2 regions of the Desulforamulus aquiferis genome follow, and region 1 is predicted to be linked to the other one. Evidence: predicted binding sites of a transcription regulator. Region 1 holds the regulator's gene; the other holds the start of a gene.
The links. The regulator HrcA, encoded in region 1, represses chaperone genes, less so after heat shock. The targets are predictions, from matches to a motif close to TGTTAGCACTCNNNNNNNNNGAGTGCTAACA.

Region 1 (9,314 bases):
AGCCCCATGCCGGGAGGGGTGATTTTATTTTTTGGGATTACTTTCGTAGACAGTTTAGATATAGAAAAAAAATGCTTTTTGTACTTATAATAGGGATAATCATAACTGTATCCCTATGGTATAAGGTGCTAGATTTAAAATTAATTGGTGACAGTGGTGGGGTAGTAAGAGAAACAGTTGGCTTATTGGTAAAAACTACAATACAGGATCCTAGGGTACTTGTCTTAACCTCTATGCCTGCTTTAGCAAGATTGGATACCCCAGATGAGATGGAAAACCAAGGACATGCCATAATACTATGGGTGGCGGGACTGGCCAGAATAAATACCAGTCCCACCGGGATGCTTCTTGACCAAATACCCTTATTGGCCAAAGCTGTGGCCGGTGGGGCACCAGTTATCAGTGAAACTCCAAAGATTATAGAAGAGGAACCTGTCCTTCAGCCAGAGTTAAGCAGCGATATTCTTGTGGCAATCTATAATACACATACGGGAGAAGCTTACGCTATTTCAGAAGGTACAGAGAGGGTGGCCGGCAAAGGTGGAGTGGTAGCAGTGGCAGCCGAAATTCAACAGGTTTTGGAAAAGAAGTTTTCTATTAGAGTAGTCAGGTCGGAAAAGGTCCACGATTTGCAGTATGCCACCTCTTATATTGAATCGGAAAAAACTGCCAGGGAATTGGTGGCAAAATATCCCAAAATGCTTGCCATGTTGGATATACATAGGGATGCAGGAAAAACCAGGGAACAGAGTTTGGTGGAGATCAATGGCAATAAGGTGGCTACAATTTTAATGGTTGTAGGCTCGGATGCCAGAAGACCCTTTCCAAACTGGAAAGAAAATTATAATTTTGCTTGTCAGTTAGCTGATAAATTGGATGAGCTATATCCTGGCCTATGTATCGGAGTCCAGGTAAAGGAAGGTCGCTATAACCAGTTTCTACATCCTGGGGCCGTTTTGGTGGAAATGGGTACGGTAGAGAACTCTTTAGAGGAGGCAAAGGCCAGCGGAGAGATGTTTGCAGAAGCCCTTGGCGAGGTGCTCAAGGAGAAGCTTAAGGCTAAAGAAGTCACAAATTTAGAAGAAGAAACATTAAACCATCTAGAACTGGATTACCAAGTAGAAGAAAATGCGGGGGAAGTAATTTAGTTTCAGCCTCAGTTATCTGGCAAAATATGTATATTGTTTAAGCTAGAGGCGCATCCTAGAGTTGGGGAGGTGCCTTATTTTGCGTCGAATTTTTTATCTGCTGAGCATTTTAGTATTTCTTTCACTGATATTTATAGGTATAAATACTACCTCAAATCATTTTAATCTCTTAGTACTTCCTGAAGAACCCCTGAGGGCCTTTGAGGTACTTAAAAATGGTGAGGGCGGGGTGGAAATTCATCTACTGGGTGAAATGCTGGAAATAGACTTTGGTGAGCTGGAGTTAAGAACAGCTGAGTACTATAAAGCCGCCCTGCAGGATATTACCTCTGTAAAAGGCGAAGCCAGAGAGCATTGGGAGCTGCTGCTAAACTCAGAAAAAGTTAAGGCAGTAAACCAATGGGTTAAGGAGAAAATTTAGTTTTATTGTAAAGTTGAAGACAGGCCCAAGGGGTGCTATAATGAAATAGTATGTCGTTTTTGGGATGAGGGAGGAATTAAGTAATGGCAACGCCCCAAAACCGTATTAGGAATTTCTGTATTATAGCACATATTGATCACGGTAAATCTACATTGGCAGATAGATTATTGGAAAGTACCGGAGCCCTAAGTCAGCGTGAAATGACCGAGCAAGTATTGGATAAAATGGATCTTGAGAGGGAGCGGGGTATTACCATCAAACTGCAGGCAGTTCGCCTTTTTTATACCGCAGCGGATGGTGAGGAATATCAACTAAACTTGATTGATACCCCTGGGCACGTTGACTTTACCTATGAGGTATCTAGGAGCTTGGCAGCCTGTGAAGGTGCTCTGCTGGTTGTTGACTCGTCCCAGGGTATTGAAGCCCAGACTTTGGCCAATGTTTACCTGGCCTTGGAAAATGACTTGGAAATAATTCCGGTAATAAATAAAATTGACCTGCCCAGTGCTGAGCCTGAGCGGGTTAAAGGGGAAATTGAAGAGGTCATCGGGCTAGATGCCACTGATGCGGTTTTAGCTTCTGCGAAAAGCGGTATAGGCATTCCTGAGATTCTTGAGCAAGTGGTTAGGAAGGTTCCGCCACCAAAGGGAAATCCCAAGGAACCGCTGCAGGCTTTGATTTTTGACTCTCACTACGATGCCTACCGGGGAGTCATTGCCTATATAAGGGTTGTTCAAGGTACTCTTAAGCCAGGTATGCGTATTAGAATGATGGCTACCCAAAAGGAATTTGAAGTCAATGAAGTGGGTGTCTTTAATCCCAATATGAATTTTGTTGATCAATTAAGTACCGGCGAAGTTGGTTTTGTGGCAGCCAGTATGAAAAACGTTCAGGATGTAAGGGTGGGTGACACCATCACATCAGCAAGTAACCCGGCGCCACAGCCCCTACCAGGTTACCGTAAGGTTACACCTATGGTGTTCTGTGGGTTGTACCCGGTGGAAACAGTTGATTATGAAGATCTTAGGGATGCCTTGGACAAGCTGCGGCTCAACGATGCTTCACTAATATATGAACCAGAGACCTCTGAGGCCCTCGGCTTTGGTTTCCGCTGTGGCTTCCTTGGCCTTTTACATATGGAAATTATTCAGGAGCGTCTGGAACGGGAGTATGGCCTAAGCTTAATCACAACGGCACCAAGTGTTATATATCGGGTGACTACCACCAAAGGTGAAGTTGTAGAGATTGATAATCCGTCGAATCTACCTCCTGTTAATAACATTGAGATGATTGAGGAACCCTTTGTGAAGGCCACCATTATGGTACCAAAGGATTTTGTGGGAACTGTTATGGAACTTTGTCAGGGTAAGCGTGGAGTCTACAGCAATATGGAATATATGGGTGTCAATAGGGTTATGTTGACCTATGAGATACCCCTCTCGGAGATAATTTTTGATTTCTTTGACCAATTAAAGTCACGTACCAAGGGCTATGCTTCCCTGGATTATGAATTGACAGGTTACCGACAATCTGATTTGGTTAAGATGGATATACTGTTGAACGGCGAGCCCCTGGATGCTTTATCCTGTATCATTCATAAAGAACGGGCCCAAACCCGGGGCAGGGCTCTTGTGGAGAGGCTTCGTGCCTTAATACCCAGGCAGATGTTTGAGATTCCGGTCCAGGCGGCAATTGGCAATAAGATTATTGCCAGAGAAACTATCAAAGCCCAGCGTAAGGATGTTCTGGCTAAATGCTACGGTGGGGACATTTCCCGAAAGAGAAAGCTTTTAGAAAAGCAAAAAGAAGGTAAGAAGCGCATGAAGCAGGTTGGTAACGTGGAAATACCTCAAGAAGCCTTCATGGCTGTATTAAGTATCGAAGAAAAGTAACGAGGTGTAACATGAACGGTTATTTGAGAAATTTAGGACCTGTGCCTGACCCCGGACATACACAGCTATGGCCATAGGACTGTATATTCATGTTCCCTTTTGCCTGCGCAAATGTCTTTACTGTGATTTCGTTTCTTATCCTCTAAATAGAGAACAGGCAGATACTTACCTGGATTCTTTGATCAAAGAAATAAATTTTTACTCGGAAACCCTGTGCCCAGAAAATAAAAAGATAGCTACAATTTTTGTGGGCGGGGGAACGCCCACTTGTCTTATGCCCGGGTATTTGGAACGAATTTTGGAACAGATACATCGGGCATTTGATATTGTATCCCAGGCTGAAATCAGTATAGAGGCTAATCCCGGTACAGTTGACTTCGAAAAGCTAAAGGGTCTTAAGGAGGCCGGATACAATAGACTAAGCTTAGGAGTACAATCCACCCATCAAGATCTATTGCGATCCATTGGTCGTATACATAGTTTTCGCGAGGCAGAACAAGCCGTAGAGTTTGCCAGAAGGGCAGGATTTAATAACCTTAATCTTGATTTGATTTTCGGATTGCCGGGCCAAACCTTAGAACAGTGGAGACGAACACTGGAAGTAGTGGCGGCATGGCGACCGGAACACCTATCTTGCTATGGCCTGCAGTTGGAGGAAGGAACTCCCCTTGCGGACGCAGTGGATGCAGGAAAAACTAAAGTCTGTCCCGAGGAATTGGAATTGGAAATGTATCTGCTAGGAATCAAAACCCTGTCAACCTTGGGATATGGCCAGTATGAAATATCCAATTTTGCCAGGCCCAATTTCCTATGCCAGCATAACTTAATCTACTGGCACAATAATAACTACTTGGGTTTGGGGCCGGCTGCCCATTCATTTATGGATGGAACCCGTTTTAGCAATGTCAGCAGTCTAGAGGAATACACTAGACTTCTATTTTCGGGGAGAAGACCCATAGAAGAATCCCGTACTTTAGGGCGGGAAGAGCAAATGGGGGATACAATATTCCTGGGACTTCGATTAACTGAAGGTTTGGAGTTAAATGCCTTTAAGACACGATTTGGAGTTTGCGTGAGCGAGGTTTTTGGAAAACAGATTAAGAAATTGCAGCAGGAAGGTTTAGTGGAGCTGCACAAGGGCATATTGAAATTAACTGACAAGGGCGTACCTGTGGCAAATAGGGTTTTCTGTGAATTTGTTTAAATAGATGAAAAAAGAATTAAAATCCATTAGTTATGGCAAAATATAACTGTTTTAATAATTACTTCAATGGCAGTTGCTTGACAAATAATTTTGCTTTTGCTAAATTTTTAATTAGAATTAGCACTCAACACATTAGAGTGCTAACACCCTGCATCAGGGTGTAGTCAGGAGGTGTGCCGACGTGAAAATGGATGAACGAAAACAGCAGATTCTGTTGGCCATCATTAAAGATTATATAAATACTGCTGAGCCAGTTGGTTCCAGAACTATATCCCGTAAATATAAATTGGGGGTAAGTCCCGCAACAATTAGAAATGAGATGGCTGACTTAGAAGAAATGGGATTTATTGAACAGCCACATACTTCAGCTGGACGTATTCCCTCAGATATGGGTTATCGCTATTATGTTGACTGTCTAATGCAGAGGGAAGAGCTAACCAGGGAGGAAGAAAACACCATCCACCGGGGATATGAAAATAAAGTTCGGGAAGTCGGAGAAGTGATTAACCGGACCGGCAGAATGTTAGCCAAACTGACAAACTATACAGCCCTGGTGCGGTCACCTCAAATGGCAACAAGCAACTTCAAACATATTCAACTGGTCTTGATGGCACCAGCCCAAGCAATATTGATTGTAGTGATGGATACCGGAGCTGTGCAGCACCAAATAATGTCTATACCGGAGAGTATTACTCAACAAGATTTGGAGCAAATATCCAGTGTCCTTAACGCCAAGCTGCAGGGCAAAAACATGGACAATATCAGACTTGCACTGATTAAAGAAGTATATTTTGAGCTGCATAAGCACAGGCATATACTGGATTTGGCCCTTGAACTGATGCAAGATAGGCTAACAACGGAGGCGGAGGATAAAATATATTTAGACGGGGTATTCAATATCCTCAATCAACCGGAGTTTCACAATGTTGATAAGGTAAAGGTTCTATTATCCCTTTTGGAACAGGAGGAAATGCTGCGGGATATACTGGAGCATTCCCAGGGAATCCAGGGTGTAACTGTGAAAATTGGCAATGAAAATGCCAGACAAGAAATTCAAAATTGCAGTATGGTTACAGCCAGCTATAGGGTTGGCAATAAAGTCCTGGGGACTATTGGTGTCTTGGGACCAACCAGAATGGAATATGCTAAAGTAGTTACAGTGGTGGATCATATGACAAGGAATCTTTCCAGGGTATTGGAGAGTATTCTTAAGGGTAAAGGTTGAGTTTATTAAAGGAGGGACTGTAGTGAGTCTCAAACAGCAGGCCAGCCAGGGGGCTGAAGTAAATGAAAAACTGGCTGCCCTGATGACAAATTCAAATGCCGTTAGGGCTATTGCCTCGGCGGTGGAAGGAACCCTAGGACCAAAGGGTCTTGACACTATGCTGGTAGATAAGTTTGGAGAAGTGGTAATTACCAATGATGGGGTAACTATTCTTACCATGATGGAAGCAAACCACCCGGCGGCCAGGATGGTGATAAATATTGCTAAAGCCCAACAGGAAGAGATAGGAGATGGAACCACCACTGCCACGGTTATGGCAGGCGCCCTGGTGGGTGCCGGGGTTGAACAGGTGGCTAAGGGGGTACCGGTGGCCCGAGTCATAGAGGGCATAAGAACCGGGGTGCGGCGAGCATTGGAAGCTATCAAGGAAAAAACCCTACCCATGGAGGACTTGCGGCATTCTTGGGTTCATCAGGTGGCCTTGGTTGCTGGTAGGGAGCACCAGGATATTGCCGATTTGGTGGTGGAATCTGCCCGTTTAATTGGCCGTAATAAGTTATTGGACCCCAATTTTAAGCTTGCCGATACGGTGGTTTCTGAAGAAGGGGCCTCAAACCAGGTGTTCATGGGTGTAATCCTTAATAAGGAAACCATTAATAAGCAAATGCCAAGGAACCTGGATGATGTTAAGATTCTGGTTATTGATGATGCCCTGGAGCCTGAAGAAATTGAAGATGAGGCCCTTAGCACGGAAGCGGGCTTTGCACGTTATTTGGAACTCCAGAGTGAATTCAGAGCCAATGTGCAAAGGATAATTAATCTGGGAGTCGGTTTAGTTCTGGTGGATCGGGGAGTTGACGATATAGCAGAGGAAATGCTTACCGATGCTGGTATTATGGTGGTTCAACGAGTATTAGCAAAGGAACTCCGCCGGGCAGCAGAGCACACAGGGGCCAGGATCATTAAACGAACCGGTTTGAAAAAGGAGTCCATGGAACTAGAAAAATACTTGGGTAAGGCAAACAGAGTCCTTGAAGACGAAAAACTTGAGCAGGTTTGGATATTAAATGGCTATGGCAAGCCGATGGCCACTGTGCTGGTTGGTGCGGCCACCGAGGAAGTGGTGGGTGAGAGGGAACGCATTGCCAAGGATGCTGCTAGTTCTGTTCAAGCTTCTATCAAGGGGGGAGTTGTTCCCGGGGGAGGCTCAGTGGAATTAGCCGTGGCCAGGGAGGTAGAAAAGATCCGAGAAAACACCCGTGGTATGGCGGCCTATGGTGTTGACTGTGTGGCAGAGGCTTTAAAACGCCCTCTGGCTCAGATAGTTTCCAATGCTGGCTTTAATCCCTTGGAAAAAATAGGGGACGTATTGGCAGCCCAGGTGGAGCAAAATAATAGCTCCCTGGCAGTGGACTGTGACACCGGGGAGATAGCCGACATGCTGGAACTGGGTGTATTGGATCCGGCCCTGGTTAAAATCCATGCATTGAAGGCGGCAGGTGAGATAGCTGAAGCCATACTTAGGATTGATACCATTATAAAGATGAGAGATTATAAACAGGCTGCTGGAGATAACCATGAGCAGTAGTTTGAGGAGTGATAGAGTGACCAAAAATAATTTAAATCAGGAAGAATTAAAAAAGGAAGTGGTGGAACCTGAAGTTTTGGAACCTGAAGTAATGGCAGACAATCAGACCGAGGTATCCCATGACCCTGCTGAACTTAAAAGGCTGCTGGACGAAAAGAACGCAGAGGCAGAGGCTAATAATAACAGGGCTTTAAGGCTACAAGCAGATTATGAAAATTTACGCCGTCGCAGTCGCCAGGAGAGAGAAGACCTTATAAAGTATGGTTCTGAGCATTTAATTAAGGAATTACTACCTGTGCTGGATAATTTTGAAAGGGCCCTTGCTTCTTCCGGTGATGGTGGAGATAAGTTTGTCAGCGGGGTAGAAATGATTCACCGTCAGTTTATAGAGGTACTTACCAATGAAGGGCTGACCCCCGTGCCTTCTGTAGGAGAGCAATTTGATCCTAATCACCATGAGGCTGTTATGCAGGTGGAGGATACAGGGAGTCCGGAAAATACGGTGGTTGAGGAACTAAGAAAAGGATACTTTCTAAAAGGAAAGATAATTAGACCTGCTATGGTTAAAGTAGCCAGGTCCTAAAAATTAAACATAATTTTCTCAGGAGGTTGAAAACAATGGGAAAAGTAATTGGTATTGATTTAGGTACTACTAACTCCTGCGTTGCTGTAATGGAAGGCGGAGAGGCGGTAGTTATTCCAAATGCCGAGGGGGCACGTACAACACCATCTGCCGTAGGTTTTTCTAAAACAGGTGAGCGTTTAGTAGGGCAGGTTGCTAAACGTCAGGCTGTTAGTAATCCCGATCGCACAGTCCTTTCAATTAAACGTCATATGGGGACCAACTATAAGGTAACTATTGAGAGTAAAGACTATTCACCCCAGGAAATATCGGCCATGGTTCTGTCAAAGCTAAAGGCAGATGCTGAGGCTTACCTTGGTCAATCTGTTACCCAGGCAGTTATTACTGTGCCAGCTTATTTCAGTGACTCGCAACGTCAGGCCACCAAGGACGCCGGCAAGATTGCTGGGCTTGAAGTACTGAGGATCATCAACGAGCCTACAGCTGCAGCTTTAGCCTATGGGTTGGATAAGGGAGAGGATCAAACTGTCCTGGTGTTTGACTTGGGCGGCGGTACCTTTGATGTTTCCATCCTGGAGCTTGGTGAGGGAGTTTTTGAGGTGAAAGCCACCAGTGGTAATAACCGACTGGGTGGAGATGACTTTGACCACCGGGTAATGGAATACCTGGCCAGTGAGTTCAAGAAAGAGACCGGCATAGACCTTGCCAAGGATAAAATGGCTATGCAGCGACTAAAGGAAGCCGCTGAAAAAGCAAAAATTGAATTGTCTGGTGTAGTAACCTCAAATATTAACTTACCCTTTATTTCCGTTGGGCCAGATGGTCCGGTTCACTTGGATATTAATTTGACTAGGGCTAAATTTGATGAGTTAACCGCTGATCTGGTGGAAAAAACCATGGGCCCCACACGCCAGGCCTTAGCTGACTCAGGATTAAGCGCTAATGAAATCAATAAAGTGCTGATGGTTGGTGGCTCTACCCGTATTCCAGCGGTTCAGGAGGCAATACGCAAATTCCTGGGCAAGGAGCCCCATAAGGGTATTAACCCTGATGAGTGTGTAGCCATAGGTGCTGCCATCCAGGCAGGGGTATTAGCCGGTGAGGTTAAGGATGTCCTGCTACTGGATGTCACCCCTTTATCTCTGGGCATTGAAACCCTGGGTGGTGTGTTTACCCGCTTGATTGATCGCAATACTACTATTCCCACATCAAAGAGCCAGATTTTCTCCACTGCAGCTGATAACCAGACCTCG
Region 2 (9,314 bases), on a different contig from region 1:
TCGCCTGATTGTCAACAAGCCACAGCTGGCTTATCAGGTTCTTAAAGAAGCAGGCTTTACTGTTAGTACCACTGATGTTATCGCAGTGGAAGTATCAGATCAGCCAGGTGGGTTGAGCAGTATTTTACGGCACCTGGACAAGGTTGGGATTAATATTGAGTACCTTTATGCCTTTGTAACTCAAACTGCCACCGCAGCTTTAATAGTTTTCCGAGTTGAGCAGGTTGACGAAGCCATTAAGGTTTTGCAGGAAAAGGGAATTCGCATTGTGCCAGGAGATGAAGTATACCTTATATGATCACTAAATAAAAGTTCCTCCCACAGGGGAGGGACTTTTTCTCATCGGTTAGCATTGGAGGAAGAAGTGGAAAAGAAGAGTTTGAGAAAACAGATTCTGGCATCCAGGGAACTATTAAGTCCACAGGATGCCTTTAATAGGAGTAGCTTGATTACGGAAAGGCTGCTGGTCCTTGATGCTTTCTTAAAAGCCAACACAATGATGGCTTACCTAAGCATTAAAAATGAAGTACAAACCGGCCATATAATAGAGAGGGCCTTGCAAGATGGCAAAGAAATAGCTGTCCCGGTGGTAAATTCAAATAAAAAATCCATGAAGGCAGCGAAGCTTTTGAGCTATCCAGGGGGACTGGTGCCAGGACCCTATGGTATTTTAGAGCCCGCTGTATTTTTGCCGATTTCAGCTGAGGACCTTGATTTAATTGTTGTTCCTGGGGCGGCCTTTGACCCCAAGGGAAACCGTTTAGGCTACGGTGGAGGCTATTATGATAGGTTTCTGCCCAGGGTTAGACCAGGTGCAGTAACAATCGCCCTGGCATATGAAATGCAAATGATGGAAGATCTCTCCAATTACATGGAACCCCATGATTGCAGGGTAGAATATGTGGTAACAGAAGAACGAATTATCAAGGTAAAATAATTTCCCCTAGGTCAGTGGCAGTATCTTTTTTCGACTTAATGAAAAAGACACTATTCCTTTGACCCGACTTTGCCAAGCCAGTTTACCTTCCGAGTCAAGTATTCCTGCAGCCGATCGACGTATTGTCTGGGTTCCTTGGCATTATATTCATTAACCAGGGTTAAGTCGTAGGGATTAACCCATTTTGAGCCGGCACCTACCCCTAATCCCACGATGGTTTGCCGCTCCTCAATCATCTGGACGTTATAAATACAAGCATGGCCTGGTTTGGTATAACCGATGTTCTCCAAATTTCCCACCATTTGTTTTTGACGATACATATAGTAGGGGTGCTGCCCTAGGGCCAGCGCTCCATTGGCAGTTATTTGCCACATTTCCACGGCTTCTTCCGCTGATGCCTGGGGAAATTCCTCCAGCCTTTGCTTTAAATCAGAAGCACGCTTAACTGCCAAGCTGTGAATGGTAAGGTTTTCTGGGGCCAGTTCAATTACGCGATTAACTGTCTCTTGAACATCCCTTGGGGTTTCACCGGGAAGACCAATGATCAAGTCCATGTTAATGGTTTTAAATTTAACTTTACGGGCTATAGCCATTGCCTGGTAGATGTCCTCAATACTATGGGCCCGGCCTATGACCTTTAATGTTTTTTCCACCATACTTTGTGGATTAATACTTAGCCTATCCACCCCTGCTTCCGCCAGCAAGGTAAGAACCTCGGTGCTTAATGTATCGGGACGTCCCCCTTCTACGGTAAATTCTACGGTATTAGAATCCTTCAAATAGAGATTTATTGTATCCATGAGAGTGAGTAGCATATCCAGGTTAAGACTGGTCGGAGTGCCCCCGCCGAGATAAATTGTTTGGACGATTAAATTCCGGGATTTTATCATTTCGCCGACCCGCTTAATTTCTTCAATTAAGGCTTTAAAGAAATCTTCTACCATTAACTTATTTCTTTTAATGGGATAGGACGGAAAAGAACAGTACAGGCATCTTGAGGGGCAAAAGGGAATCCCGATGTATATACTGATAAACCTTGACATTTGTTCACCTGTAAGTATGATGCTGCGCTGTCTGCCGGCAATATCAGTAATCTGAAGAGCTTTGTCCTGACTTAGGGCATACTTATCTACCAAGTACCCCTGCACCTTTTCCGGGGACCATCCGAAATCCAAAAGCCGGTGAACCACCTTGGTAGGTCTAATGCCGGTCATAATACCCCAGGGACTTGGCAATTGCGAGGTGGCAGCTGCCAGTGAAAGATAAATTACCAGTTTGGCCAATCTCTTAAATTCATTGGCCTCTTCCCCAGGTGTGAGGGGAGTGCCATTTTCCCGATAGGCATTGGCAGCACCCTGATGATAAAACTGAGCCTCAGCCCAAAGTCCGTTTCCCTCATTGCCAAATTCCAGCTTGATGTATGTGCCTGCTGTATTGTTTGGTAATAATTCTGCCCCGGGAAAGAACAGCCATATTATATCTTGTATGGTTCCGACGTAATCTACGGCTTCACCAGTCAGACCAATAATCACGTTTACTTCGCTCCTTAGTATCTGATTATTTCTATTATGGGAATACCAGAATAATTATTAATCGGCTCGTTATGTAAAAAAAGACATAACAAGCCCTGGCACAAGCAGGATAATCTGCCATTGTAATGTAATAATAACACAAAAGATAGTATTTAATAAAAAGGGGGAGAAACTTGTGAGTGAGTATGATGAAAAACTGGTTCAGGCTGTCAGGGAAGGGGCTAAAGAAGGAAAGCTTTCTTGTACTGCTGCCCGCAAAATTGCCGGGGAGTTTAAGGTCCCCCCAAAGGTTATAGGAGATATTTGCGATCTGAATAAAATAAAAATAAAGGCCTGTGAATTAGGCTGTTTTTAAGCGGAGGGGTAGTCTTGGAGTTATTTAATGTGCTAACGGTACAACAGGCCCGGAGCACTTTGGCCCAGCACCTGACAAAGGGAAACCGGGAAGAGATTGTTCCCCTGCTAAATGGACTAAATAGGATTTTAAGCAGGGACATTTGTGCGGTGGAGGATGTTCCCGGTTTTGACCGTTCCACCATGGATGGATACGCTGTCCGGGCCAAGGATACCTTTGGGGCCACAGAATCTTTGCCCTCCTATGTCAACGTTACCGGGGAGGTATTGATGGGCCAGGAGGCAGTTGGTACTGTGGCGCCCGGACAAGCCTGGTCAATTCCCACCGGAGGAATGCTGCCCCAGGGAGCGGATGCCGTGGTGATGGTCGAGTATACTGAGGAATTGGACGAACTAACCATTGGCGTAACCAAACCGGTGGCACCAGGAGATAATGTTGTTCGCCGGGGCGAAGACGTAAAGGCTGGTACAGTGGTTCTGCAGGCCGGTCACCGGATAAGGCCACAGGACTTGGGTCTATTAGCGGCTGTTGGCGTTACCAAGGTTCCTGTTAACCTACCCCTTAGGGTAGGGATCATATCAACGGGTAATGAGTTGGTTGACCCGTCAAAGGAGGCTGAGCTGGGAAAGGTTAGGGATATTAACTCCTATGCCTTGTATGGGCAGGTTCTGGAGGCGGGCGGAGCTCCCCAACTATACGGTATAGTTGAGGACGAATTTGACTCATTAAAGGGTACCATGGAAAAGGCTCTAAATGATAATGATTTAGTGCTTGTTTCAGGGGGTAGTTCTGTGGGAGCCAGGGATGTTACAGCTAAGGTAATTGAAACCATTGGCGAACCCGGAGTGTTATTTCATGGCATTGCCGTCAAACCAGGGAAACCTTCAATAGGTGCAGTGGTACAGGGAAAACCTGTCTTTGGCCTGCCGGGGCACCCTGTCTCGGCCATGATTGTTTTTGACCTTTTAGCCAGACCTATAATTGAGACCGCTGGGTTACCCCTGGCAAGGAAGGTATTTCCCTTGAGGGCGGCCATTAATCGTAATATGCACTCGGCAACAGGCAGAGATGATTTTATTAGGGTAACTTTACTCCGCTTAGAAGATGGTTCAATAGTGGCGGAACCTGTTTTAGGAAAATCCGGACTAATCAGCACCATGGTTAAGGCCGATGGTGTGGCTCACCTACCCCTTTCCAAAGAAGGGGTAGAAGCTGGAGAACTTGTAGATGTATGGTTGTTTTAACTTAAAATATTGCAAGGAGACGGTCAAATGAGGAATAAAAGAGATGTATATCTTGATGACCGGCCATGGGAGGAGGCCTTGGAGGGTCTGCTAAAGCACCTGGAGGCCAAAGGTACCCTGCAGCCGGCTAACCCGGAGTTAATTGCTGTAGAGGAAGCATTAGGCCGGGTAACGGCAGCACCAATATTTGCAGCCAATTCCTCCCCCCATTATAACGCTTCTGCCATGGATGGAATTGCGGTGGATTCAGCCCTTACCTTTGGTGCCTCGGATGCAGAGCCAAGGCAGATAAAGTTGGGTGAAAGGGCCCAGGTGGTGGATACCGGTGATCCGCTGCCTCCTGGATGTGATGCTGTAATAATGATTGAAGATATTCATTTTGTGGAAGATGATGTTTTTGAAATCACCTCCGCCGCCTCTCCCTGGCAGCACGTTAGGGCCATTGGAGAAGATTTGGTAGCTACGGAAATGATCCTGCCCGCCAATCACACTATCCGGCCAGTGGATATAGGTGGTATTTTAGCTGGCGGTATCGGTAAAATAAAAGTTTATTCTAGGCCCAGGGTGGCCCTGCTGCCCACAGGAACCGAGTTGGTACAGCCTGGGACAGAGCTTAAGCCCGGTGATATCATTGAATACAATACAAGGGTACTTGGGGCCATGGTGAAAACCTGGGGTGGCGAACCAATCAGACGGGCAATAACTGTGGACGATTGGGATAAGCTTAAGGAAGCGGTTTGCACGGCGGTGGAAGAGGCAGACATGGTAGTAATTAATGCTGGTTCATCTGCTGGGCGAGAAGATTTTACCGCCCAGCTAATCAGGGAATTAGGTACAGTTCTGACCCATGGAGCAGCCATTAAACCTGGTAAACCTGTAATCCTTGGGGAGGTAAAGGGTAAGCCGGTGATTGGCATACCTGGTTACCCGGTCTCTGCAGCCCTGACCATGGAAATATTTGTACGTCCAATTATATATCGAAAATTAGGCTCAGTTCCTCCAGAACCTGAATATGCGGAGGCTATTATTTCCCGTAAGATGCCTTCCCCCATGGGAGTGGAGGAATTTATCAGGGTTAAGCTGGGCCAGGTGGGAGAAAAAATTGTGGCCACGCCAATTTCTAGGGGGGCAGGCATAATCATGTCACTGGTGAGAGCTGATGGCATGTTAAGGGTACCAAGACTTTCCGAGGGATATAGGGCCGGGGAAACTGTAAAAATAGAATTAATGAGACCCCTAGAGGCGGTAAGGCAAACAACCGTAATTATAGGCAGCCATGACATGGCCCTAGATATCCTGGCCAATCACCTGCGCAAGAGATTTCCTGATGCCAGCTTATCCAGTGCCAATGTAGGAAGCCTTGGGGGGCTGTCGGCCATCAAGAAGGGTGAATGCCACTGTGCAGGCACTCACCTGCTGGATGAGGAAACAGGTGAATACAATATAAGTTACCTTAAAAGATTATTGGGTGACCGGCCAGCAATTTTGCTAAACCTGGTCTATCGCCAGCAAGGTCTAATGGTGGCCAAGGGTAACCCACTTAACATTAAAGGCTTAGAGGATCTTGCCCGGGAAGGTATAAGGTTTATAAATCGACAAAGGGGTGCCGGAACCAGAATATTACTGGACTACAAGCTAAACCAACTGGGGATTAATCCAGACACTATCTACGGATACGGTCGAGAAGAATATACCCATATGGCTGTTGCTGCTGCTGTGGCCAGTGGTGATGCCGATGCGGGATTAGGAATTTTGGCTGCAGCTAACGCACTGGAACTGGACTTTGTGCCGGTGGTGGAGGAAAGATACGACCTTTGCATTCCTGGTGAATATTGGGAAACTCCGTATATTCAAAGGCTCCTGGAAGTTATTGCTACTCCAGAATTTAAAGAGCAGGTAGAGGCTTTAGGGGGCTATGATTTAAGAGATTGTGGCGGGGTAATGTACCGTCAGGGCATATAGGAGGAAAAATGGCACAGGATAACTCCAGGTACCTTCGCCAGTCCCTTGAGGAGCTCTTTCAACCAAATAGTAAAGTTTGGTTGGAGCGGGGTGGTACCAATTTTGGAGATGGTTTGTATTATTTACTCCTCAATGTCAAAGAACATGGATCTATCTCCCAGGCCGCCCGGGTTATGGGCATGTCTTATCGTGCTGCCTGGGGCAAGATAAAAACCGCTGAAAAAAATTGGGGCTTTCCTTTAGTAGCTACCCAAATCGGTGGGGATGCCGGTGGGGGTGCTTCTTTAACTGAGGAAGGGGTAAGGCTGGTGGAATCCTTTGGTGAGTTTCGCCGTCAGGTGGATCAGGCAGTGGAGCTAATCTTTAAGAGTACCTTTTGTTGAAAAAGATACAACTGGGTTTTAATAATCCCGAAGCAATAAAGAAGGGTAAGGGGATTACCCTTACCCTTCTTACCCCAGGATACGTTCAGGATAGGTATAGACATTCATACGTTCACCCTTAGCAAAGCCAACCACCGTTATACCTAGCTTATTGGCCATCTCAAGGCCTAGGTCAGTGGGAGCAGAGCGAGAAATTATAACCGGCAGGCCCATTTTTCCGACCTTGATGATTATTTCTGAAGAAACACGTCCACTGAAAACAAGTATTTTATCATCCAGGGGAATGCGGTTTAAAAAGGCCCGTCCAAAGATCTTATCTACTGCATTGTGGCGACCCACATCTTCATAAAAGAGTATCACTTCCGTGGGTGCACAAAGGGCTGCATTATGCACTCCGCCGGTTTGCCGGAATAAAACCGACATTTCTTCCAGCCTGTCGGACAAGTCCCATACCTGTCCGGGGCTAACAAGTAAATTGCTTGTTATCTTGTTCATGCTTTTGGCGTCGTTTACAAAGTAAAAAACCGGCCTTCCCCTGCCGCAGCAGGAAGTGATATTTCTCTTGAGGAATTTTGCCTCTGATTCACCCTCTGAGGCCTGAACATGAATCACACCGTTCTCCGAGTCAACCTTAACTTCAATAAGGTCTTCAGGTGTCTGGACCAGACCCTCTGAACATAAAAAACCTACAGCCAGCTCCTCAAGGCCCTCAGGAGAACAAACCATAGTCACAAATTCTTTACCATTAAGAAACAGTGTGACCGGGACTTCACGAACGATCAAGTCATCGGTACGGATAATCTTATCTCCCTTAATCTTGACAATGTTTGAAGTTGTTTTGTTTAAGTGCCAGACCATCGCCCAACCCCCTAGGTCATTAATACGAGTTAGTTTAATTTTAACCCAATATATCAGGATTGTGAAGGTTAGTTCAAAAACAGAGGTGATAAACGTGTATAGAATAGGCATTATAACCATGAGTGACAAGGGTTCCCAGGGGCAAAGGGAAGATATTAGCGGGGCCACCATCAAAGAAATGGTAGCAAATTTGGGGCAGGTTGAGCAATATAGAGTTATACCAGATGATTTGGAAGTAATCAAGGCAACCCTGGTCGAATTATCAGACCTGCATAATTTAGACCTTATACTTACCACGGGTGGTACAGGTCTAAGTCCTAGGGACAACACACCGGAGGCAACCCTGGCTGTCATTGACAGAAATGTTCCTGGCCTGGCGGAGGCCATCAGGGCTGAAAGTCTTAAGAAGACTCCCAAGGCAATGCTGTCCAGAGCCGTTAGTGGAACCAGAGGTAAGACCCTAATAGTAAATCTTCCCGGCAGTGTTAAAGGAGTCAGGGAGTGCCTGGAGGTAATAATGCCTGTGCTGCCCCATGGCCTAGAAATTTTATCTGGTCGGGGCGGAGAATGCGGGCAAGGGTAGCTTTTAAAAGTAGAACAATTCGGAAATAAATCGACCTAAATAAAATGGCAATTTTTATTAAATAAAGTATAAAATAACCAGATATATGGTAAAAATATAATTGGGTTTAAAAGGGATTAATAAAACCAGTAATTCTAATGTAGAAGGAGAAATTAAAAGATAACTATCCGTAATTTGGATAAATTAGTACTCATTTAGGAATTTTTACTCTCGGAGTGCTTGCTTTTAATTTTCTTGTTCTATATTATATTACTGGGTGTTAGCACTCAACATTAACGAGTGCTAACAACATAACCCGAAATTTTAAAAAAACCTTAATAATTCTAAAGGAGGGTTTTTTGTGATTAAACCATTAAGTGACAGGGTAGTTGTAAAGGCACTGCCCCAGGAAGAAAAGACCAAAAGCGGCATTGTGCTGCCGGATACTGCTAAGGAAAAGCCTCAGCAGGGTGAAGTAATTGCTGTTGGTCCCGGACGTCTAATGGAGAATGGTCAGCGTGCAACCATCGATTTAAAAGCCGGTGACAAAGTCTTTTTCTCTAAGTACGCAGGTAACGAAGTGAAAATCGATGAAGAAGAATTTTTAATTCTTCGGGAAATGGATATTCTGGCTGTAATTGAATAACTTAAATAAGTTTAACGTTAAACAATTCAAGGAGGTTGAAGATCTTGGCCAAAGAAATAATTTTCCGGGAAGATGCCCGTAAAGCTCTTGAAAAGGGTGTAAACGCCCTTGCTGAGGCTGTTAAAGTTACTCTCGGACCTAAGGGTCGTAACGTTGTTCTGGATAAAAAATTTGGTGCTCCCACCATTACCAATGACGGTGTAACAATTGCTCGGGAAATCGAACTACCCGATCACTTCGAAAATATGGGTGCCCAGCTGGTTAAAGAGGTTGCTACCAAAACCAATGATGTTGCCGGTGACGGTACTACCACTGCTACAGTTTTAGCTCAGGCCCTTGTTCGTGAAGGCTTGAAAAACGTAGCTGCAGGTGCTAACCCCATGATCATTAAGCGCGGTATTGAAAAAGCCGTTGAGAAGGCTGTAGAAGAAATTAAAGCTATGTCTAAACCCATCGAGAGCAAGGAAGCAATTGCCCAGGTGGCAACTATTTCTGCAAACGATGATTCCATTGGCAACCTGATTGCTGAAGCTATGGAAAAAGTAGGCAAAGACGGTGTTATCACTGTAGAAGAATCCCAGGGCATCGGTACTACTTTAGAAGTAGTTGAAGGTATGAATTTTGACAGGGGTTATATCTCCCCATATATGATTACTGACACAGATAAAATGGAAGCTGCTTTGTCCGATCCCTATATTTTAATTACTGATAAGAAAATTGCTTCCGTTCAGGAAATCCTTCCTGTGCTGGAAAAAGTTGTTCAGACCGGCAATAAGCCTGTACTAATCATTTGTGAAGACCTGGAAGGTGAAGCTCTTGCTACCCTGGTGCTGAA

Region 2: the regulator HrcA is predicted to act here: its motif matches at 8,112-8,142, upstream of groES (co-chaperone GroES).

The regions. Positions count from the first base shown of each region.
Region 1 covers NZ_JARPTC010000020.1:26,792-36,105, reverse strand. The annotation lists gene spoIIP (stage II sporulation protein P) at 126-1,148, shown strand; gene P6N53_RS13430 (hypothetical protein) at 1,228-1,569, shown strand; gene lepA (translation elongation factor 4) at 1,653-3,461, shown strand; gene hemW (radical SAM family heme chaperone HemW) at 3,529-4,665, shown strand; gene hrcA (heat-inducible transcriptional repressor HrcA) at 4,847-5,890, shown strand; gene P6N53_RS13410 (TCP-1/cpn60 chaperonin family protein) at 5,913-7,478, shown strand; gene grpE (nucleotide exchange factor GrpE) at 7,495-8,061, shown strand; gene dnaK (molecular chaperone DnaK) at 8,097-9,314, shown strand, end outside.
Region 2 covers NZ_JARPTC010000001.1:36,342-45,655, forward strand. The annotation lists gene P6N53_RS00260 (ACT domain-containing protein) at 1-298, shown strand, start outside; gene P6N53_RS00265 (5-formyltetrahydrofolate cyclo-ligase) at 365-937, shown strand; gene hemZ (coproporphyrinogen dehydrogenase HemZ) at 988-2,469, opposite strand; gene P6N53_RS00275 (hypothetical protein) at 2,645-2,824, shown strand; gene P6N53_RS00280 (molybdopterin molybdotransferase MoeA) at 2,839-4,068, shown strand; gene P6N53_RS00285 (molybdopterin biosynthesis protein) at 4,096-6,030, shown strand; gene P6N53_RS00290 (winged helix-turn-helix domain-containing protein) at 6,039-6,413, shown strand; gene fdhD (formate dehydrogenase accessory sulfurtransferase FdhD) at 6,483-7,271, opposite strand; gene P6N53_RS00300 (MogA/MoaB family molybdenum cofactor biosynthesis protein) at 7,366-7,854, shown strand; gene groES (co-chaperone GroES) at 8,195-8,479, shown strand; gene groL (chaperonin GroEL) at 8,521-9,314, shown strand, end outside.